Aeoliella mucimassa: one gene and its partner. The protein of the gene in region 2 binds, or shares a complex with, the protein of the main gene of each other region. Links are inferred from orthologs where the notes say so. Each region holds a gene or a part of one and is shown on either strand. Other genes may lie near its edges.

Region 1 (9,557 bases), 370 kb from region 2 along the record:
GAAGCCGGGGAAAGCACAATAATGCGTAGTCTCATCAAGAAACTCATTAACACTTACTTTCTTCCCCCACTCTGGCGGCTTGCTGTGTGGTGGCCTTTGTTGGCTGACATCTACTTCGTGTTCAGCGGTACGTTTCGTCGAGAGCATCGAGCGGTGTTGCATGGAAAGTTGCAGCATACGAGTGCGACAAAAGAAGCGGACGATCAAGGATCGATCTACACGTTGCGTCGCAATGTGCATCGCTTGGAAAAGGGGTTGGTCTATCGCCCCCGGCGTGATGTGTTTGCCCGCGACTACATCGGCGACACCGTTGCGATTTATCAAGTGCTTCTGCAAGACCCGAACGAACGCATTGCACCGCTTCTAAAATGGGCGCACGACGTTCTTAAGGAGTACTTCTCGGTCGTTGCTAGCGATCCAGCGATTGATCCTCCTCGCGAGAAGTTTGCAGCACTCCCTCCTTGCTCAGCTTGTACTTCTGCTGCGGAAGAGTGGATTCCTTACCAACGCGATTCCACTCCGCTCAACATCACGATCGAAGATTTAGAGAAACTGGCTTGGCGGAGAAGAAGCGTCCGCTGGTATCAGGATAAACCGGTGCCGCGCGAAGTGATTGATCGAGCCATGGAAGTCGCCAAGCTGTCACCGAGTGCCTGCAATCGACAGCCGTTTGAGTTTCGCGTACTTGACGATGTGGAGCTTGCTCGAAAGGTCGGGGCAATTCCCATGGGGACCACAGGATTCTCGCAGAACTTCCCCTGCTTGGTTGTGATTGTCGGCGACCTGAATGCCTACTTTAGCGAGCGAGATCGCCATGTGATTTACGTGGATGGCGGGCTGGCGGCCATGGCATTTCAGTTCGCCCTGGAAGTGCAAGGAGTTGGCTCCTGTTGTATCAATTGGCCCGATATTGAACCGCTCGAGAAGAAAATGGCAAAGGCCTTGAACTTGGATTACAACCACCGCCCAGTCATGTGCATTTCACTGGGTTATCCCGACCCCACAGGCACGGTTCCTTACTCGCAAAAGAAGAGTTTGGATGAAATCAGAAGCTACAATAAGGTGTCCAAATAGGCTCGCCAATACTGTTGCCTGTTCTCACTTTGCTTCCGCCGCCAACTCGCTTTCGAACGAATATGAATATCCAATTATTTGGTGCCGGATTTACCAACAAAGGTGCTGAGTTGATGCTCCGCACGGTAATTGCTCGACTTCGAGAACGGATGCCTGACGCAAGACTGGCCGTTACTCCCGATCGTCAGACACCCTATGAGCAGCGTGCGGAATTACGCTTGGCCCACATCTATCCGAATCATCAATTCTTCAATCCACAGCTTCGCAAACTTTTGGTGCGATCGAAACTGGCGACTTTCTTGGCCGAAGCCCCCTATCGATGGCTGACTCCCAGTCATGCATTATCGATGTACGGGCTGATAGATCAGGATCAAGTAGATGCACTCGTAGACATCTCTGGATACTCCTTCGGCGATGGCTTTCATTGGATTCGCACCAACCTAGCAGCAATTCAGGCGCGTCGTTTAAATCGCCGGGGCAAGCCTGTGATCTTGATGCCCCAGATGTTTGGGCCATTTGAAAAGCCAAAAGTGCGCAGCGCGTTTCAGAAGCTTTGCGATGCCGCTACGTTGATCTACGCCCGCGAGCACGCTTCGTATGATGCGGTACGAGAAGTGATCGGTGACGACCCTCGGCTACACATGGCTCCCGATATCACGATCTTTAGTCCACACGGTCCCGAAGTGGTCACAGGGCACGAAGCCGAGTCGTATGCGGTGCTAGTTCCCAATGAACGGATGCTTGATCAAGGACGTGGAGAGTGGGGCGACACCTACCTACCACGGCTTGTTGCGGCTGGCAAGCAAATTGCTTCGCACGGTTTTCGGCCGGCAATCGTCATACACTCCGGCGATGAAGGCGACAAGAAGTTAGCCGAGGAACTTTATGCTCAACTAGAGCCGTTGGTCGACCAGCAAAAGCCATTTATCTTCACCCACCAGAATCCACTTGTGCTCAAGCAGTTCATCGCTGGTGCCCGATATCTGGTTGGCTCTCGGTTCCATAGCCTGGTAGCCGCCTTGTCGTCCGGAGTTCCCGGTATTGCCTTGGGTTGGGCGCATAAGTATGAAATGCTAGCAAGCGACTTCGGGATCCCCGAACTAATTCATCGAGGGGCGAATAACACGGACGATCTGCTAGTGCAGGTCGATGCATTATCGAACCTCGAAGAGAATCAGCGACTTCGCAATATTCTCGTAGACCGTCGAGAGGCCATGCGCACTCAGTCGGAGTTGATGTGGGACAACGTGTTTCGAGTGCTTGAGTCAGCGGCTCGATCGTGAGAACTTGTCATCCGATCTCACGCTATCGCCTTGCCGACTTGCCACCGAATAGCCTCGCTACTTGCGAGCAGGTTGCCGAGTAGTGAATGCGCTGGAGGACCATACAGACTTTTATCCACGACCAAAAGCCGTAGCCACGCTTGCGGAGTCGTTGATACATCTTGCCAGTCCCCTGGAAGCGGGGCAGTATCTTGCGAATCGCGATTCTCAACCAAAACAGAGGGCTCCTTTTGCGTTCGCTTGTCACAATGTCAAAACGTCCGTGTGCAAAACGACTGTTCTGCTGACAGATCTGAGCGATCGACGCCCTGGCGGGGTGCGTGACTGGAACGTCGTCGACATAAACCACTTTAAACCCTACATCGGCGGCATGTTGCGACCACAAGCCATCCGCTCCACTCATTAGCGAATCGTCAAAAGGACCTGCGCGGTCAAAGACATCTCGCCGGGTTAACATGTTCGCGGTGACGACGCCATTCTCTCGAGCAACTCGATCTTTCTGATCAAAACGCGTCGCCATGTCGTAGAGTTCGGCCAGGGTTGGCTTGCGTTCATCTTTGGCCGAAACATCAATTCGTCCTGCGACGACGTCTACTTTGTCGGCATCTCGTAAGGCATCGATCCCCTTCTCCAGCCATGTAGGATGCGGTTGGCAATCGGAATCGGTAAATGCCAGCAACGACGCACGGGCAAGCTGCAGGCCAGTGTTTCTGGCGGCATAAGAGCCAGGCTTCGTTTCGGAACCAAAGCGGGCGAAAGGGTAGTTGGCTACGAGCGACTTGGGGGGGTCCTTAGAACCATTGTCTACTACAATCACTTCGAAGTTGCTTGGTGGAATTGTCTGCGCGGCCAGAGTGCTGAGGCAGATTTCCAAATCTCGCGCATTTTCGTAGACCGGGATGATGACCGAAATCAGCGGCAGGTTATCAAGTTCGTTCGACATAACGTGAGCAAGCTTCCAGTCGTATTTACGAGACCTCGTTTGCAGCTTCCACCATTTCGCGAAGCCGTTTTGGCGTGGAAGCAGCGACAAGAAACAGACTGTTGGGAGACAACGAGCGGGCACGTTTTATCAACTCTGTCGCGTGCACTACCCCGTCGTTTTGACACGCGACTTGTGGAGCGTTGCGGATGACTCGGTGGAAAATGTAGAAGACATCGGACCGGTAGTCTTGGATCACGTTGTCACCAGGCCATGCGGATTGCCAAACTTGGCCAAACGGACTCCACTGATCCGAGATGGCTCCAATACCGACCCCATAGCTCGAGAGTGCTCCACGCTCGACGAGCAAGTTGAATCTCTCCGCGAGCTCTGCACCTAAGTCGTCGGGGTGAGGTTCGTGAGCAAGGACCACATCCAGTTTGCTGCGACGCAGATTTGCCAAGCTCTTGGCGATGGATTTCTCCATGGTCTCGAGTGAAAAATCATAGCGAGGGCGGTTCGTTGGAGGAGCAGTGGAAACGACTCGCTTGGTGAGCCATCGCTTGAAGAATGTCGCGCGATCGAGCGCTGGTTTAATCGTCTCGCGCAGAAACATTTTCGCTGTGGGATACGGAAGGTGAGGCTGACCAACCTTCGTGGTAACCACCACTTGCGAGTCATCGCCAATTACCTTGCCGAGTGCTTCTTCAGCTGTGCCGTACGAAGGGGCGACGTCGAAGTAGTTGATTCCAAGATCTAATGCTGCTTCGATAAGCCTTGCGGATCGTTTCAGGCCATATCTGCCATCGAGTCCTCCGCAGCCAAATCCGATGCAAGAGACTTTTCTTCCCAAGGGTGGAAAATCAATCTGCTGCATGGGTTGCCTCAACGAGGTGCTTGGAAAGTCTGGTCGCGAATGTCAGCGCTGTGAAGGTGCAATTCGCATGACTGGCAGTTCGGAAAATGCTTGGCCCGATCACGAACATGTTGTCGCTACCAAAGACTTTAAGGTCTTGATCCACAACACCATTCTCGGCGCTAGTACCCATGATGCACCCACCACCTTGGTGGTTAGTGTCATGAAGAGTGTCTAAGAACTGTGGATCCCGATCCACCAATTGGCGATCAATTTGAACCGTGGCTTTTCCCGAATCTTCAAACGATCGCTTTACCATTTCCGCGAAACATGCCAGCGATTCGAGTTCCTTGCCGGAGAGTTGCCAATCCAAAACCGCCATCGGCAAGCCATAAGCGTCGCGTTTCTGCGGGTCTACGGTGATCCGACTCTCAGGTAGAGGTTCGACTTCCGCCTGGACGATGATTTGGATATCGGACCCTCGCGGAACCAATAGCCGGTGCTCAACGATATAAGTCCACATCAACGGCGGCAGGTATCGCAAGCAGGCCCAGGCGTGTCGAAAGAACTTCGTAATGGAACCGATTTCTCGGCTACCTAAAGCTGCTTTCACAAATTGTTTCAGGAATACCAGGTGCTCTTTTACGGAGTGTTCGAAGGTAAGCATCGCCTGCACGCCAAGGATGCGATTCTCTCTAACAAACGAAGGCTGAGAGCGAACCTTCGGTAAGTACTTGCGGCCTTTGAAGACGATGGTTGAAAACTCACCAAAAAATTCTTTGTGGTCTTTGGGAGTGATTTTAGCAACAGGCCCGCCCAAATGATCGTGGAAGTACCGACCGATTTTATCGTTCTCTTTCCAGGGACAATACCATTGATCATCGAGGGCGGTCGCCAGCAACAATCTGGCGTTCTCGATGGTCCCCGCTCCGAGCACAAAGTGAGAGCCTGGTAGGATGTCGAATCCACCTTTTCCGTCGGCAAGTTTTACTCCCTCAACGCGGTTCTGCTGCCCGGCAAAGCCAACCACCTTTGTGTTAAGGACCACTTGAAGGTTCGGATTTGTTTCCAAGTCCTCGCGATAATGCTTGGCAAGGTTGGGCTGCTTGAGCCAGCGAGTGAGGAAGACCAGTAGGTCGTCACTTATCTGCGGAGGGCGGCGGTTGATGAGTGCCCAGACTTGTTCGTCGTTTTGTGTTTCGCCTTCGTAGCCGAGAGCGTCGTAGGTTGGTCCAAAGTATCGAGAGAACTCTTCGTATCCGACGGGCCATCCTGAATTGGCTACCCAGTCACGTGACTCAAAGTCGAGTGCTTCGAACTCAACGAGCTGGCCACCCCATAGGTTCGTTGTCCCCCCCAGGGCGACGGAGCGACCAAGTCGGATGCCATTGTGCTCTCGTCCTTCCGTGCGATAGGCGTTGCTCGCAAAGCTGGACAGGATATGATTGCCCGACTCCAGAAGTACTACCTTGCGACCCTGCCTGGCCAGTAGGACGGACAGGTGAATTCCAACTGCACCCGCTCCAACTACTACAATGGGATCGTTCTCGGCTTCCTTCCATTCCTTAATGCTGTCGAGAATCATGATTGCTTGAAATCGGAGGTCCAGGTGCGAAATCGCAGGGCGCTAGTCGTGTTGGAGCGCTCAGGACACAACCGCGTTTCTTCCGAAAAGCTATCCGTGGGATCATCGGGAGAGAGGGCTGTATCTCACAATATAGCATTTCGTTAGCAGGTCTTAGCTAAACCGTTCCTGCAGGCTTTCCACCTGCATTTCCTCTTCCCGCAAGGCTTCCATCGCTTTGATGGCGGCTTCCGCGGCTTCGATCGTGGTTAAGCAGGGTACACCGGCTGCAACGGTTGCAGCGCGAATCTTGCCTTCATCGGTTCGAGCGCCTTTACCGACTGGGCTATTCATCACCAAGGCGACCTCTTCGTCGGCCAGGAAGTCGAGCAGGTTCGGGTGACCTTCCTTGAGCTTCTTCACGCGGGTGCACTGCATACCGGCCTGCTCTAGGGCTTCGGCGGTGCCGCGGGTGGCGAGGATGCCGTAGTTCATGGCCGACAGACGGCGGGCCAGCTCGATCGCCCGCTGCTTGTGACGCGGGGCGACGCTCAGGAACACGTTGCCCGAGCTTGGCAGCACCGTACCAGCGGCCAGCTGGCTCTTGGCGAACGCCATGCTGAAGCGGGGGCTGATGCCCATCACTTCGCCGGTGCTACGCATTTCGGGGCCGAGCACGATGTCGACGCCGCGGAATTTAATGAAAGGGAAGACCGCTTCTTTCACGCTTACGTGGGCGGGCACCGGATCCTCGGTCACCTGTTGTTCGGTGAGCGAGACTCCAGCCATCACCTTGGCAGCGACCTTCGCCACTGGCAAACCGGTTGCCTTGGCGACGAAAGGCACCGTGCGGCTGGCGCGGGGATTCACCTCGATCACGTAGACCTGAGGGCGCCCATCGGCATCGTCCTGCACCGCGAACTGCACGTTCATCAGCCCGTTCACACCGAGTTCCTTGGCTAGCGCTACTGCGGCCGCGCGAATCTCGGCCACCACCGGGCCTGGCAGGCTGTAAGGTGGTATCGCACACGCGGAGTCGCCGGAGTGCACGCCGGCCTCTTCGATGTGTTCCATCACGCCCGGCACGATGACCACTTCTCCGTCCGACACGGCATCGGCATCCACTTCGATCGCGCGTTCCAGGAAACTATCGATCAGCACTGGTTGCCCCTCGGCCGCAATAAAGGCCTGGGCGACGAACTGGTCGAGCTGGGCGTGGTCGTAGCAAATCTCCATCGCGCGGCCACCCAGCACGAAACTGGGGCGGACCAGCACGGGGAAGCCGATATCGTCGGCCAGCTTGCGGGCTTCGTCCATGGTCTGGGCGATGCCACCTGGCGGCTGCTTGAGCCCCAGACGCTTGATCAATTGATGGAACTTGTCGCGATCTTCGGCGTCTTCAATCGCATCGACACTGGTACCGATGATCGGCACTCCGGCGTCGTTCAGCTCGCGAGCCAGATTCAGCGGAGTCTGACCACCGAATTGCACGATGACGCCGTCGGGCTGCACCTGATCGCAGATGTTCAGCACGTCTTCCACGGTCAGCGGTTCGAAGAACAGCAGGTCGCTCGTATCGTAGTCGGTACTCACGGTCTCGGGGTTCGAGTTCACCATGATCGACTCGATGCCCAGCTCGCGAAGCGCGAAGCTGGCATGGCAACAACAGTAGTCGAACTCGATGCCCTGGCCGATACGATTGGGACCGCCGCCGAGGATCATGATGCGTTTGGCATCGCCCTTCGGTGGGGTTTCGTCTTCGGTCTCGTACGTGGAGTAGAAGTACGGAGTGTAGGCCTCGAACTCGGCAGCACAGGTATCCACCGATTTGAACACGGTGCGAATCCCGCGCTTAAGACGCTCGGCGCGAATTTCGGTCGCCGTGCGACCAAACATGTTGGCCAACTGCTTATCGGAGAACCCTTGCCGCTTGGCGGTTCGCAGTTCCCGATCGCTGAGCGTCGTAAGGTCGTAGCCCGCTCCATCTTGCGGCGGATTCTGGCGGACCAAGGCCCGCAATTCGTTCTCGGTCTCCACGATCTCCATCAGGTTATCGAGGAACCAAGGGTCGATGCTGGTTAGCTCGAACACCTCTTCGACGCTGAGCCCAAGCTTGAAGGCGTATCGCAGGTACCACACGCGATCGGGGCCGGCCGACTGCAGCTTGACGCGAATCTCTTCCTCGCTGGGACGAAACTCGCCGACTCCGCCTTGGTCGTTGTACCACAGGTCTTTGTTGTCGGAACCGAAACCGTCGGCACCGACTTCCAGGCCGCGGAGGGCCTTTTGAAAGCTCTCTTTGAAGGTCGAGCCGATGGCCATGGTTTCGCCGACGCTCTTCATCTGCGTGGTGAGCTTGTCGTCGGCGTCGGGGAACTTCTCGAACGCGAAACGCGGAATCTTGGTAACCACGTAGTCGATCGACGGCTCGAAGCAGGCGGTCGTCTCGCGGGTGATGTCGTTCGGCAACTCGTGCAAGCGGTAACCCACCGCGAGTTTGGCTGCGATCTTGGCAATCGGGAAGCCGGTTGCTTTCGAAGCCAGCGCACTACTACGACTGACCCGGGGGTTCATTTCGATCACGATCATTCGACCATCGACGGGATTGATGGCGAACTGAATGTTCGAACCGCCGGTCTCGACACCAATCTCGCGGATCACCGCCAGGCTGGCGTCGCGCATCCGCTGGTACTCTTTATCGGTCAGCGTCTGAGCGGGAGCCACGGTGATGGAGTCGCCGGTGTGGATGCCCATCGCATCGAAGTTTTCGATCGAGCAGATGATCACGACGTTGTCGTCGACGTCGCGCATCACCTCCATCTCGTACTCTTTCCAGCCAAGAATCGACTCTTCGATCAGCACTTCGCAGGTGGGCGAGAGGTCCAGGCCGTGCCGGACCATCTGATCGTACTCCTGGCGGTTGTAGGCGATGCCGCCGCCGGAGCCACCCATGGTGAAGCTGGGGCGGATAATCGCCGGCAGGCCGATTTCGTCGAGCCATTCCCGGGCTGCGTCGAGCGTCTGCACAGTAGTTCCCTTGCAGACGCCGAGACCGATCTTTTCCATGGCTGCTTTGAATCGCTCACGATTCTCCGCCTTGTCGATCACGTCGGCTCTGGCACCTACCATTTCGACGCCGTGCTTCTTGAGCACGCCGAATTTCTCGAGATCCATGGCCAAGTTCAGGCCGGTCTGCCCGCCGAGGGTCGGCAACAATGCATCGGGCTTTTCGCGGGCGATAATCTTTTCGACTACCTCCCACGTGAGGGGCTCGATGTAAGTGCGATCGGCCGTGGCTGGATCGGTCATGATCGTGGCCGGGTTCGAATTCACGAGCACCACCTCGTATCCCTCCTCGCGGAGGGCCTTACAGGCTTGGGTGCCAGAGTAATCGAACTCGCAGGCCTGGCCAATCACGATGGGACCAGAACCGATAATCAAAATCTTATGAATGTCGTCGCGTCGAGGCATTGCACAGGGGGGGCATGGGTCAAGGGGCGGGGGCCAGGGGGACCACTCACCCTGACGCCCACCTGCCCTAGGCGGGTAAAATCGCTCCAGCGTACCACGCCCGACCGGCCCCCTTCAACCGTCCCAGTTCGCTTGCGGCTAGTTCTCGGATTCCGAGTCCTGCAACTGCTGCTTCAGCTCCTTCAATTGCTGGCGGAGCGACTCCAACTCGCTCTGCAATGCCTGCACTTCCCTGGCGTCTGCCGGCGGCTGTTGGGCAGTTGCGGGAACGGGCGACGATTCCCAAACGGCAGTCGGCGGATGAGGTTCCGCTGCCGTGTTGCTGGGCTGGCCTTCGACGATTTGAACCCAGGTTTGCAGTTTCTTGAGATAGTTCTTTGGTTGCTG
Region 2 (8,572 bases):
ACCAACAGCGAGTCGATCTACGGCACCACCGCCAGCCCATGCGATGCACCAGCGTGGGGACGCATTACCACCAAGGGCGATACGCTCTACCTGCACGTGTTCGATTGGCCCGAGAGCGGCGAGCTGACCGTGCCGGTCGAAGCGACTGCTGAGGAGTGCACGCTGCTGGCCGACGCGGCGACCAAGTTTGCCGTGTCGTCGAGCGACGCCGGGCTGACAGTGAAGCTCACCGGTGAGGCTGTCGACCCGTACGCGACCGTATTGAAACTAAAGCTCACCGAGCCGATCGAAAGCAAGTAGCCGGCGAGCGTCATTCGCCAGCGGACGGCTGTTCAGGCTGCGGCTGCTCGGTTGGCAGCTGAGGATCGGCTTCGAGCAAGAACGATTGCAGTTTATCGAGCTTATCGGTGTTGATGTGGTCCACATCGGCATCGAGAAGCTGCTGCCACATTTCCGGAGTTTCGGGCGTGGCCCAGAATCGCACGCGACGCTGTTTGTCGTGCGCCTGGGCGACGATCCGGCGGAGCTTGTCGCGCTCGGCGGCAGGTATCTCGCCTTTGCCATTCCACTCGAAGTGCGAACCCCAGCGGTCGCTAATCAGCGGCATCAAATCCGCGGCGTCGCTTGAGTCGAGGTCGCCAACGCGGCCATCGATACCGACGTAGCGGGGGTTGCTGGCCTTGATTTCGCGTCGGGGCCGGTCGCCCGAGATGACGATCTGGATGGCGCCCTGGTGGTACTCGCCATCTTCCCAGCGGCTAAGCATGTCGCGGTAGTTGGCCAGCACCCGCTCGAGCTCGGCGTAGGTCGCCGCGGCGTCCTGTTTAATATCAATCAGCAACATGAAGGGAGGCCCCTCCTTGAACACCCGCCCGTCGTTGGCTTCGACCCGTGCCTTGAGCGGCTCGAGGTACGCGGCTTCGAGCGTCCGGCGTTCGTCGAGTTCCAGCAGGCTATGCCCCACCAGCAGCTTGCCCTGCAGGAAGAAGATGTCGGCCTCGACACTGCAGAACCCATGGTCGAGCGCGTCGATCAGCGGAGGATTGTGGTAATAATCGTTGTGCGCGTGAGCTTTTGGCAGCGGAGTGGGGTCCTCTCCCACGGCCGAGGTCGCCAGGAGCAGCACAAGAGTCACCGAGCAGAGAAAGCGGAGCAAAACCATGGATCACAACCAAAGATGCGGGGAAAGGAAGCACACGTCCGAAGGTCGATCGTACCAGAACATTTGTCAAAATGCTCCAGAGCGCGGCCGAAGTGCCGATGTAACAGTCAGGGCTATTTTCCGCGGGCGAGTTGGCCGCGATAGCCTTTTGGTTAAATAAGTCTAGAATACATGGCCGCCGCGTCCCCCGTATTGGGGTGCGACCGGCAATTCCTACTTTTACCTATTTCCCTACCGAATTTTTCCCCTTCGTTCGATGTCGCATATTCAAGTTGCCCAACGTGTTACTCGTTTGCCGCCCTATCTGTTTGGCCGGATCAATAAAATGATCTACGACAAGCGCACGGCCGGCGACGATGTCATCGAGCTCGGCATGGGGAATCCCAGCGACCCGCCGCAAGAGATGGTGATCGACAAGCTCGCCGAGGCGGCCCGCGATCCCCGTAACCATCGCTACAGTAAGTCGAATGGCATTGCGAACTTACGCCGCGAGGTGGGGGCCAAGTACTTTAAAAAGTACGGCGTCCGGCTCGATCCCACCGACGAGGTGATCGTCTGCCTGGGCTCGAAAGAGGGCTTCAGCCACATGTGCCTGGCGATGATGGGCCCTGGCGACACGGCGATTGTCCCGTCGCCGTACTTCCCGGTGCACGTATACGGCGTCGCCCTGGCGTCGGGCAACGTGATCACGCTGCCGGTGGCCAATAGCGACAAATTTTTGAGCGATATCGCGTATACCTGCGAAACGCTCTACCCACGGCCGAAGCTGCTGATTCTCTGCTACCCCCACAATCCCTCGAGTGTGGTCGTGGAGCAGGGCTTCTACGACGAGGTGGTGAAGCTTGCCAAAAAGTATGGCCTGATGGTCATTAGCGACTTCGCCTACGCCGACGTGGCGTTCGACGGTTACCATCCGCCGAGTTTCCTGGCCTCGAAGGGGGCGATCGACGTCGGCGTCGAGTTCACCACCATGAGCAAAGGCTACAACATGGCTGGCTGGCGAATCGGCTTTTGCTGCGGCAATCGCGAGATGATCCAGGCCCTCGCGACCATCAAAGGCTACTACGACTACGGCATGTTCCAGGCGATCCAGATTGCCGCGATCGTCGCCCTGCGCCATACCGACGCCGCGGTCGAGGAGCAATCGGTCATCTACCAGGGCCGCCGCGACACGCTGTGCGACGGCCTCGCCCGCATGGGCTGGGAGCCGAACGTGCCGAAGGCCGGCATGTTTGTCTGGCAGCCGATTCCCGAGCCCTGGCGGAGCCGGATGAGCACCATGGACTTCGCGATGATGCTGCTGGAGAAGGGCAACGTGGCAGTCAGCCCCGGCAGCGGCTTTGGCCCCGCCGGCGAAGGATTCCTGCGAATGAGCCTGGTAGAGAACGAAAACCGCCTGAAACAAGCGGTGCGGCACATCAAGCAATGCCTGAAGGAAGCCGAGGACGAATGGACCGCCAAAGGCGAAGTGACTACCGAAGCAGGAAAACCATAAACCGAGCGAGATTCGCGGAATTCCGCGTTCGCCATGGGCGGCTTGAATCGAAGTGCCCTGGTTACGTAGGATTGTGCTAATTCGTCTCTCCCTCCCCAGGTCCCCCCTCTGATCCACCCCCCCGCCCTATGACTGCTAAACTTGCGCTCGAAGACGGAACCGTATACACCGGCACCTCGATTGGTGCCGATGGCGAGGTGGATGGCGAGGTCTGTTTCAATACCTCGATGACCGGGTACCAGGAGATTCTCACCGATCCGAGCTACCGTGGGCAGATCGTCACGATGACCTACCCGCAGATCGGCAATTACGGCTGCAACACCGAGGATCTGGAGAGTCAGCGGCCGCATTTGTCGGGCTTTGTGGTCCGCGAGCATAGCCGGGTGCGGAGCAATTTTCGTAGCGAGAAGCGGCTGAGCGACTACCTGGAGGATCACGGAGTGGTCGCGATTGAGTCGATAGACACGCGGGCGCTAGTGCGCAAGCTGCGATCCGAGGGAGCCATGCGGGGCGTGCTGTCGACCGTCGACCTCGACGACGCCAGCCTGGTGGCCAAAGCCAAGGCGAGCCCGGGCCTGGTGGGCCGCGATCTGGTGCAGGAAGTCGCCGCTCGCGAAGCCCACGAGTGGAACGAGCCGCTGAGCAGCTGGACGTTGCTAAACCCCGACGCCCGGAAATCGGCCAGCAACAGCCCGCACGTGGTAGCCATGGACTTCGGCATGAAGTGGAATATTCCCCGCCATCTGGTCGACGGTGGATGCCGGGTGACCGTGGTGCCAGGCAGCTACAACGCCGAGCAGATCCTGGAACTCAGCCCCGATGGGGTGTTCCTGTCGAATGGCCCTGGCGACCCCGAGCCCATCGAGTACGCGATCCATACGATTCGCGACCTGGTCGAGAAGAAGCCGGTGTTCGGCATCTGCCTTGGTCACCAGTTGCTGTCGCTCGCCTGCGGCGCGAAGACGTTCAAGATGAAGTTTGGCCATCGCGGCGCCAACCAGCCGGTGCACGACCTGACCACCGGCAAGGTAGAGATCACCTCGCAGAACCACGGCTTCGCCGTGGACGAGTCGACCCTGCCCGACTCGCTGGAAGTAACGCACCGCAGCCTGAACGACCAAACGATCGAAGGGGTGCAACATCGAGAGTTACCGGCATTTTCGGTACAATACCACCCCGAAGCCTCGAGCGGCCCGCACGACAGTCATTATCTTTTTGAACGGTTCTTTGCCGCGATGCAGGCATAAGAATCGAGTAGTTGGGTATTCCTGCAGTTCTTCTGTTTGCCCCTGCTGAAATCATAACCTAGTTTTCAGTTGCAGTTCGGGTGCGCCTTGGGTGCATTCGTAGCTAGCAACTTATCACTGTCGTGGGCTCGTGTGTCTTCCGCCAAGTGCGGCACTTGCTTGGACATCGCGGGGCCTCGCACTTGTTCATCATTTAACGCCGCAATTGAGGCGGCCATAGCGAGAGTATCGTGTCCCAGCCGGAAGACATTATTCGAACTTGGATGGAAGCTTGGAGCGAAGAGCAGCAGGAGTATGCTGCGCAGCTGGGCGAATCGCTAGAAACCCTTGATGCCTACCAGGAGAAACTCACCCTCTGGCATACAGAACTCGATGCACAGGCCGCCACGCTAGCGGACGAGACAGCGGAACTCGAACGCCAGCGAGAAGCACTCGCTCAGCAGCAAGCCGAGCTTGAAGAGCAGCGGTCGGAACTCTCCAGTCATCAGGCAGTGGAAGTCTCTACCACTGCGATGCTCGATCAGGCAAGAGCCGAAATCGATGATCTCCGCCGACAGCTCGATGAACTCATCGAACCGTACGCGGTGGGCAATTCCCCCCCGATGGAGTCCACGTGTAGCGCCTCGCCCGGGCGTGGTAACGCGGCGGTCGCAGAAGCCATCGATCCAAAGGTTAGCGCGGTAGCTAAGCAATTCCAGAAACTCCGCGAACAGCAGGCAGCTCGTCGATCCGCGGCACGCTAGTCCCTCCCCTTCAGACGGCAGACGCTATGCAAGTCACGTCCCTATCAACATCGCTCTATCCGCACTGGCAACGACTCTCGCAACATGCGTGGTCGGCTGCCGCCCTTCTCGTGTTTGCGTGTGGGTTTATCCTTGGCAACGTCTACCTCATGGCCATCGCTGGTGTCGCCTTGTGCGCCATCTGGCGGCAGGTCGGCGTGGTGGCTGCGCGCAACGTTCATCGGCTGGTCACCAGCCATGGTGCGCTGTTGCCTTCGGAGCAACGCGCCGACTATCGCCGCACCTCGCTCCGCGGCGGTGGGTTGCCCCCCGAGGAAGATCCCTCCGAGTCCCCGGTCGAGAGTGTGTCGGAGCATCGGGCACGCAAGTCGGGTGGCAAAGAGAAGACCACCGGCGATCTGGTGAATCGCATGATTGATCAAGGGCGCTACGCGCTACTGCTCCGTCATGAGACCGCCTCGCAACTGTCGGACGAAGAACTGGCCGTCGTGCTGTCGGAAATGGATCAGCAGATGTCGGTCATTCCCGAAGGGCGAGTCCTTGTTGGCGAGTACGCCGAACGGGCTACCTGGGGTACTTCGCCGGTGTCGGCCGATTGCCCGGGTCTGGTGCACACCGAAGGTTGCTACCTCGACCGCTACTGCGTCACCAACGAGCAATTCCAGTACTTTGTCGACGACTGTGGCTACGAGCAATTCCAGCTCTGGCCCGAAGAAGCCTTGCCGGCTTTGTTCGAGTTTGTCGACCGCACCGGGGTGCCTGCGCCGGCTGGCTGGACCAGTGGACAATTCCCCGATGGCTGGGAGCGTTTGCCTGTAGTTGGCATCAGTTGGTACGAAGCCACCGCTTACGCACGGTGGGTTGGCAAGCGTTTGCCGACCGATGCCGAGTGGACCAAAGCAGGTGCCTGGCCAGTAGAGACTTCGCCGGGACGAGTCACTCAACGACGTTACCCCTGGGGCGACACGTTCGAGGCTCGTCGCGCCTTGCTGTGGTCGGCCGGCGCTCGCGGCCCGCAACCGGTCGATGCGTTCGAAGCCGGCTCGTCGCTCGGTGGTGTCGTGCAACTGATCGGCAACGTTTGGGAGTGGACCAGTTCGTCGCTCGATGCGACGAGTCGCGATCAAGCGACCGGCGATGGTCACTCGATGAACGTGCTGCATGGAGGAGCGTTCAACACCTACTTTGAAAATCAGGCGACTTGCCACTTCCGAAGTGGCGAACGCCCCTTGGCTCGACGTTCGAATATCGGCTTCCGCTTGGCGCTGTCGTTCGACGTAGTAGCCGACCAGGAATTTGGAGATGGCGGTGCTTCGTCGGTGGATGACCCATCGGCAACCGACTCCTCCATCGACTCCTAGCAGAACTGGGAGCACAGGTGGTTCTCGGCTGTCGATCAGTCGGAGGACACCCTGTGCCACCCTTTTAAAAAACCAAACCTTTACCATCCAACCAAACGGCAGCCTGCCATGCCTACCCTGTCTCGCTTACCGATCGATACCTACCTGCTCGCAGGTCAGGCTGCCCCGTTGGCATGTGCCATTTGTAATCACGAGAATCGTGTGTCGGCCGAACACTGCCACATTTGCGCCGCGCCGTTGTCGATCTCGCGAATCAATGCCGACCTGAAGCGCCCTGCGCAACTCATCGGCTGCGTGGGAGCTAGCAACACTGGCAAGACTACTTACCTCGGCATGTTGATGGACATGCTGATGCGCGATTCCGGGTCGCTGAAGGCGACCCTGCTAGGGCCGCAGTCCATCTCGTTGCAACAGTCGACCACCACCGCGTTGTCGGCCGGGTGGTACCCCGACAAAACGAGCCGCGACCCCGAACACACCTGCTGGGTGCATTGTCGTGTAGATTGTGGGCGCCGCCGCAAGCGTACTGATGTGGTATTTGCCGATTTTGCGGGCGACGCCTATATCGAAGAGTTGGCACGTCCCGGTAGCTATCCGGCGATCCGTGCCCTGCTGGGTAAGTGCTCGGCCATCATGGTGATGGCCGACGCCCAGCGGTTACAAGCAGGCGAACACGATGACGATTACGTTTCGCTCAAAATGCTGTCTTTAATAGATGAGCAGTCGAGCAAGGAGAAAAAACGCAACTGGTGTAATCGCGGCAAAACGCAGCCGCTGGCACTCGTACTCACCAAGGCCGACGCGACACCTGCGTGTGCCGAAGACCCCGTGACGTTTGCCGAAAACCACGCCAGTGCCTTGTGGCAGGACTGCCGCCGGCGTTTCCCGAACACCAAGGTGTTTGCCGCTTCGGTAACGGGAGCCACCGGCTACAAGCTGATCGGCGGCCGCCGGTGCCGAGTGCCATTGCGGGTAGAACCCCATGGCGTTCTCGATCCATTTGGTTGGCTGATCGAACAACTTGCCTAGGCTTTGCGTAGTAAAAGTGTTGGGGACTGAAAGGCCCTAAGAGATGACACAACGATGAACCGTCCACGCTTTACCGACCGACTGACTCGAGCCCCCTCCAAAGATGGGCTCGTTCTATCCACCCCGAATGGGTTGGAGATAGGCGGTGCTGCGCTGGAACAGCTCGAAGAGCTGGACGACGCCATATTTGCCGCCCTCGACGGCGACGCCACTGCGCTCGACCGATTGAGCGACCTATGGCACACGGTTCACCGCGAAGTCGACACCCCGTTCGTGGCCGAATCGCGGGCCGAATACACCCGGCAAGCCCGCCGAGTGCTCGATTCGGCCCTGAAATTGCCCGAGAACTCGCTCGGACGCGGTTTCGCCGCCTTGGAGGTGCTCGGCCTGGTGGGCCAACCCCAGGTCTGATTCCAGCCTCCTACCGCAGGATGACAGAACTCAAAAACCCCTCGCCAACGTGCGTTGTCGCGTTGAATCCCCGATTATTGCCTGGAAAATCGAGATATCTCCCCTCGATTTCCAGGCAATAATTGTTGGGTGACTCGGCGATTAGAGATTCGGAAGGCAGTTGACCGTTTACGGCTGTCTCTGGCGGCGTTTTCTTGATTTTCGCCGCCCTGGTGGTTAGCCTGGAACTAGTGGCAGCGGGCGCAAGTCGTTGCCACTGTTTACTTTAATAACACCGCCCTTTGGCAATCGATCATACACCCTCTCGCGCAAGAGCAAGTGTAGGAGAATAGGCACGTGGAACGAGTTCGCAGATTACTTTCAGGTGGGTGCATTCAAGGCATGACGCTGCTGCTGGCGTCGGTGCTCCTCGCGGCACCAGCGGTGCACGCCCAGTACGAAACAAAACCAATCGACGAAGCGGCCAAACGCTACGGGGGCAGCCGCGCGAAACGATACGCGCGTAACCCAACTGGGGTCGAAGCCGACCGCACAGGGTTTGGCAACTACATACGTGGTGTCTATCTAGCCTCGATGACCCAGTTCGATGCCGAGTCGTTGGCCGACCTTGGCAAGCTGCGTTACGACTACATGCGCAACTACCTGTGGGCCGCGGCCCCTTCGGTGCAGCAGGATCTCACGCGACTCACTTTCACTGAGATGAGTCAGGTGATCCGTGACAACTATCACCCCGCGGTGAAGTACAATGCGATGCTGCTGATCGGAGAACTCGACGCAACGTACGCCACGCAAACGACCGGTTCGGTGCCGATGCCCGAAGCGAATAAGCTGCTGACCGACTACGTGAATGGTGGTGTCGATACCGCGCGGGCGCCGGCTCCGCTGATCGTCGGGGCACTCGTTGGATTGGAGCGGCACGCCAAGTCGCTCGAAGCGTTGCCAGCTGCCAATCGCGGACCAACCGCGGCCGCACTGCTGAAGGTGCTGGAGAAGGATAGCTTCCCCCAAGACCTCTCGCCTAGTGTATCGCAGTGGATCAAAGTGATTGCCGCTCGCGGGCTCGCTAACATTGGCGTGTTGGGCGACGGCAATCGTGTGCACAATGCCATGTTCAAAATGATCGG

Evidence for each region.
Region 1: the proteins of carA (region 2) and carB are in contact, whole or in part, in a solved structure (PDB 1KEE), measured with the Escherichia coli proteins. The link is inferred for Aeoliella mucimassa from one-to-one orthologs.

Annotation. Positions count from the first base shown.
Region 1 is NZ_CP036278.1:5,727,054-5,736,610, reverse strand. What follows is about bases 5,674-9,557. They hold carB (carbamoyl-phosphate synthase large subunit), read right to left. Parts: upstream 9,171-9,557; coding sequence 5,874-9,170; downstream 5,674-5,873. Other genes in these bases: Pan181_RS22525 (sigma-70 family RNA polymerase sigma factor), read right to left, coding at 9,309-9,557; Pan181_RS22535 (FAD-dependent oxidoreductase), read right to left, coding at 5,674-5,723. In the rest of the region: Pan181_RS22560 (lipopolysaccharide biosynthesis protein), read left to right, coding at 1-22; Pan181_RS22555 (nitroreductase family protein), read left to right, coding at 22-1,074; Pan181_RS22550 (polysaccharide pyruvyl transferase family protein), read left to right, coding at 1,137-2,357; Pan181_RS22545 (glycosyltransferase), read right to left, coding at 2,380-3,390; Pan181_RS22540 (aldo/keto reductase), read right to left, coding at 3,326-4,156; more of Pan181_RS22535, read right to left, coding at 4,143-5,673. UniProt on the Escherichia coli protein: Large subunit of the glutamine-dependent carbamoyl phosphate synthetase (CPSase).
Region 2 is NZ_CP036278.1:6,093,870-6,102,441, reverse strand. The notes cover bases 1,946-4,844. They hold carA (glutamine-hydrolyzing carbamoyl-phosphate synthase small subunit), read left to right. Parts: upstream 1,946-2,785; coding sequence 2,786-3,904; downstream 3,905-4,844. Other genes in these bases: Pan181_RS23985 (formylglycine-generating enzyme family protein), read left to right, coding at 4,674-4,844; Pan181_RS23990 (hypothetical protein), read left to right, coding at 4,135-4,647; Pan181_RS24000 (aminotransferase class I/II-fold pyridoxal phosphate-dependent enzyme), read left to right, coding at 1,946-2,657. Also shown: Pan181_RS24010 (alpha-L-fucosidase), read left to right, coding at 1-300; Pan181_RS24005 (phosphatidylinositol-specific phospholipase C/glycerophosphodiester phosphodiesterase family protein), read right to left, coding at 311-1,162; more of Pan181_RS24000, read left to right, coding at 1,419-1,945; more of Pan181_RS23985, read left to right, coding at 4,845-6,008; Pan181_RS23980 (TRAFAC clade GTPase domain-containing protein), read left to right, coding at 6,117-7,037; Pan181_RS23975 (hypothetical protein), read left to right, coding at 7,092-7,448; Pan181_RS23970 (hypothetical protein), read left to right, coding at 7,785-8,572. UniProt on the Escherichia coli protein: Small subunit of the glutamine-dependent carbamoyl phosphate synthetase (CPSase).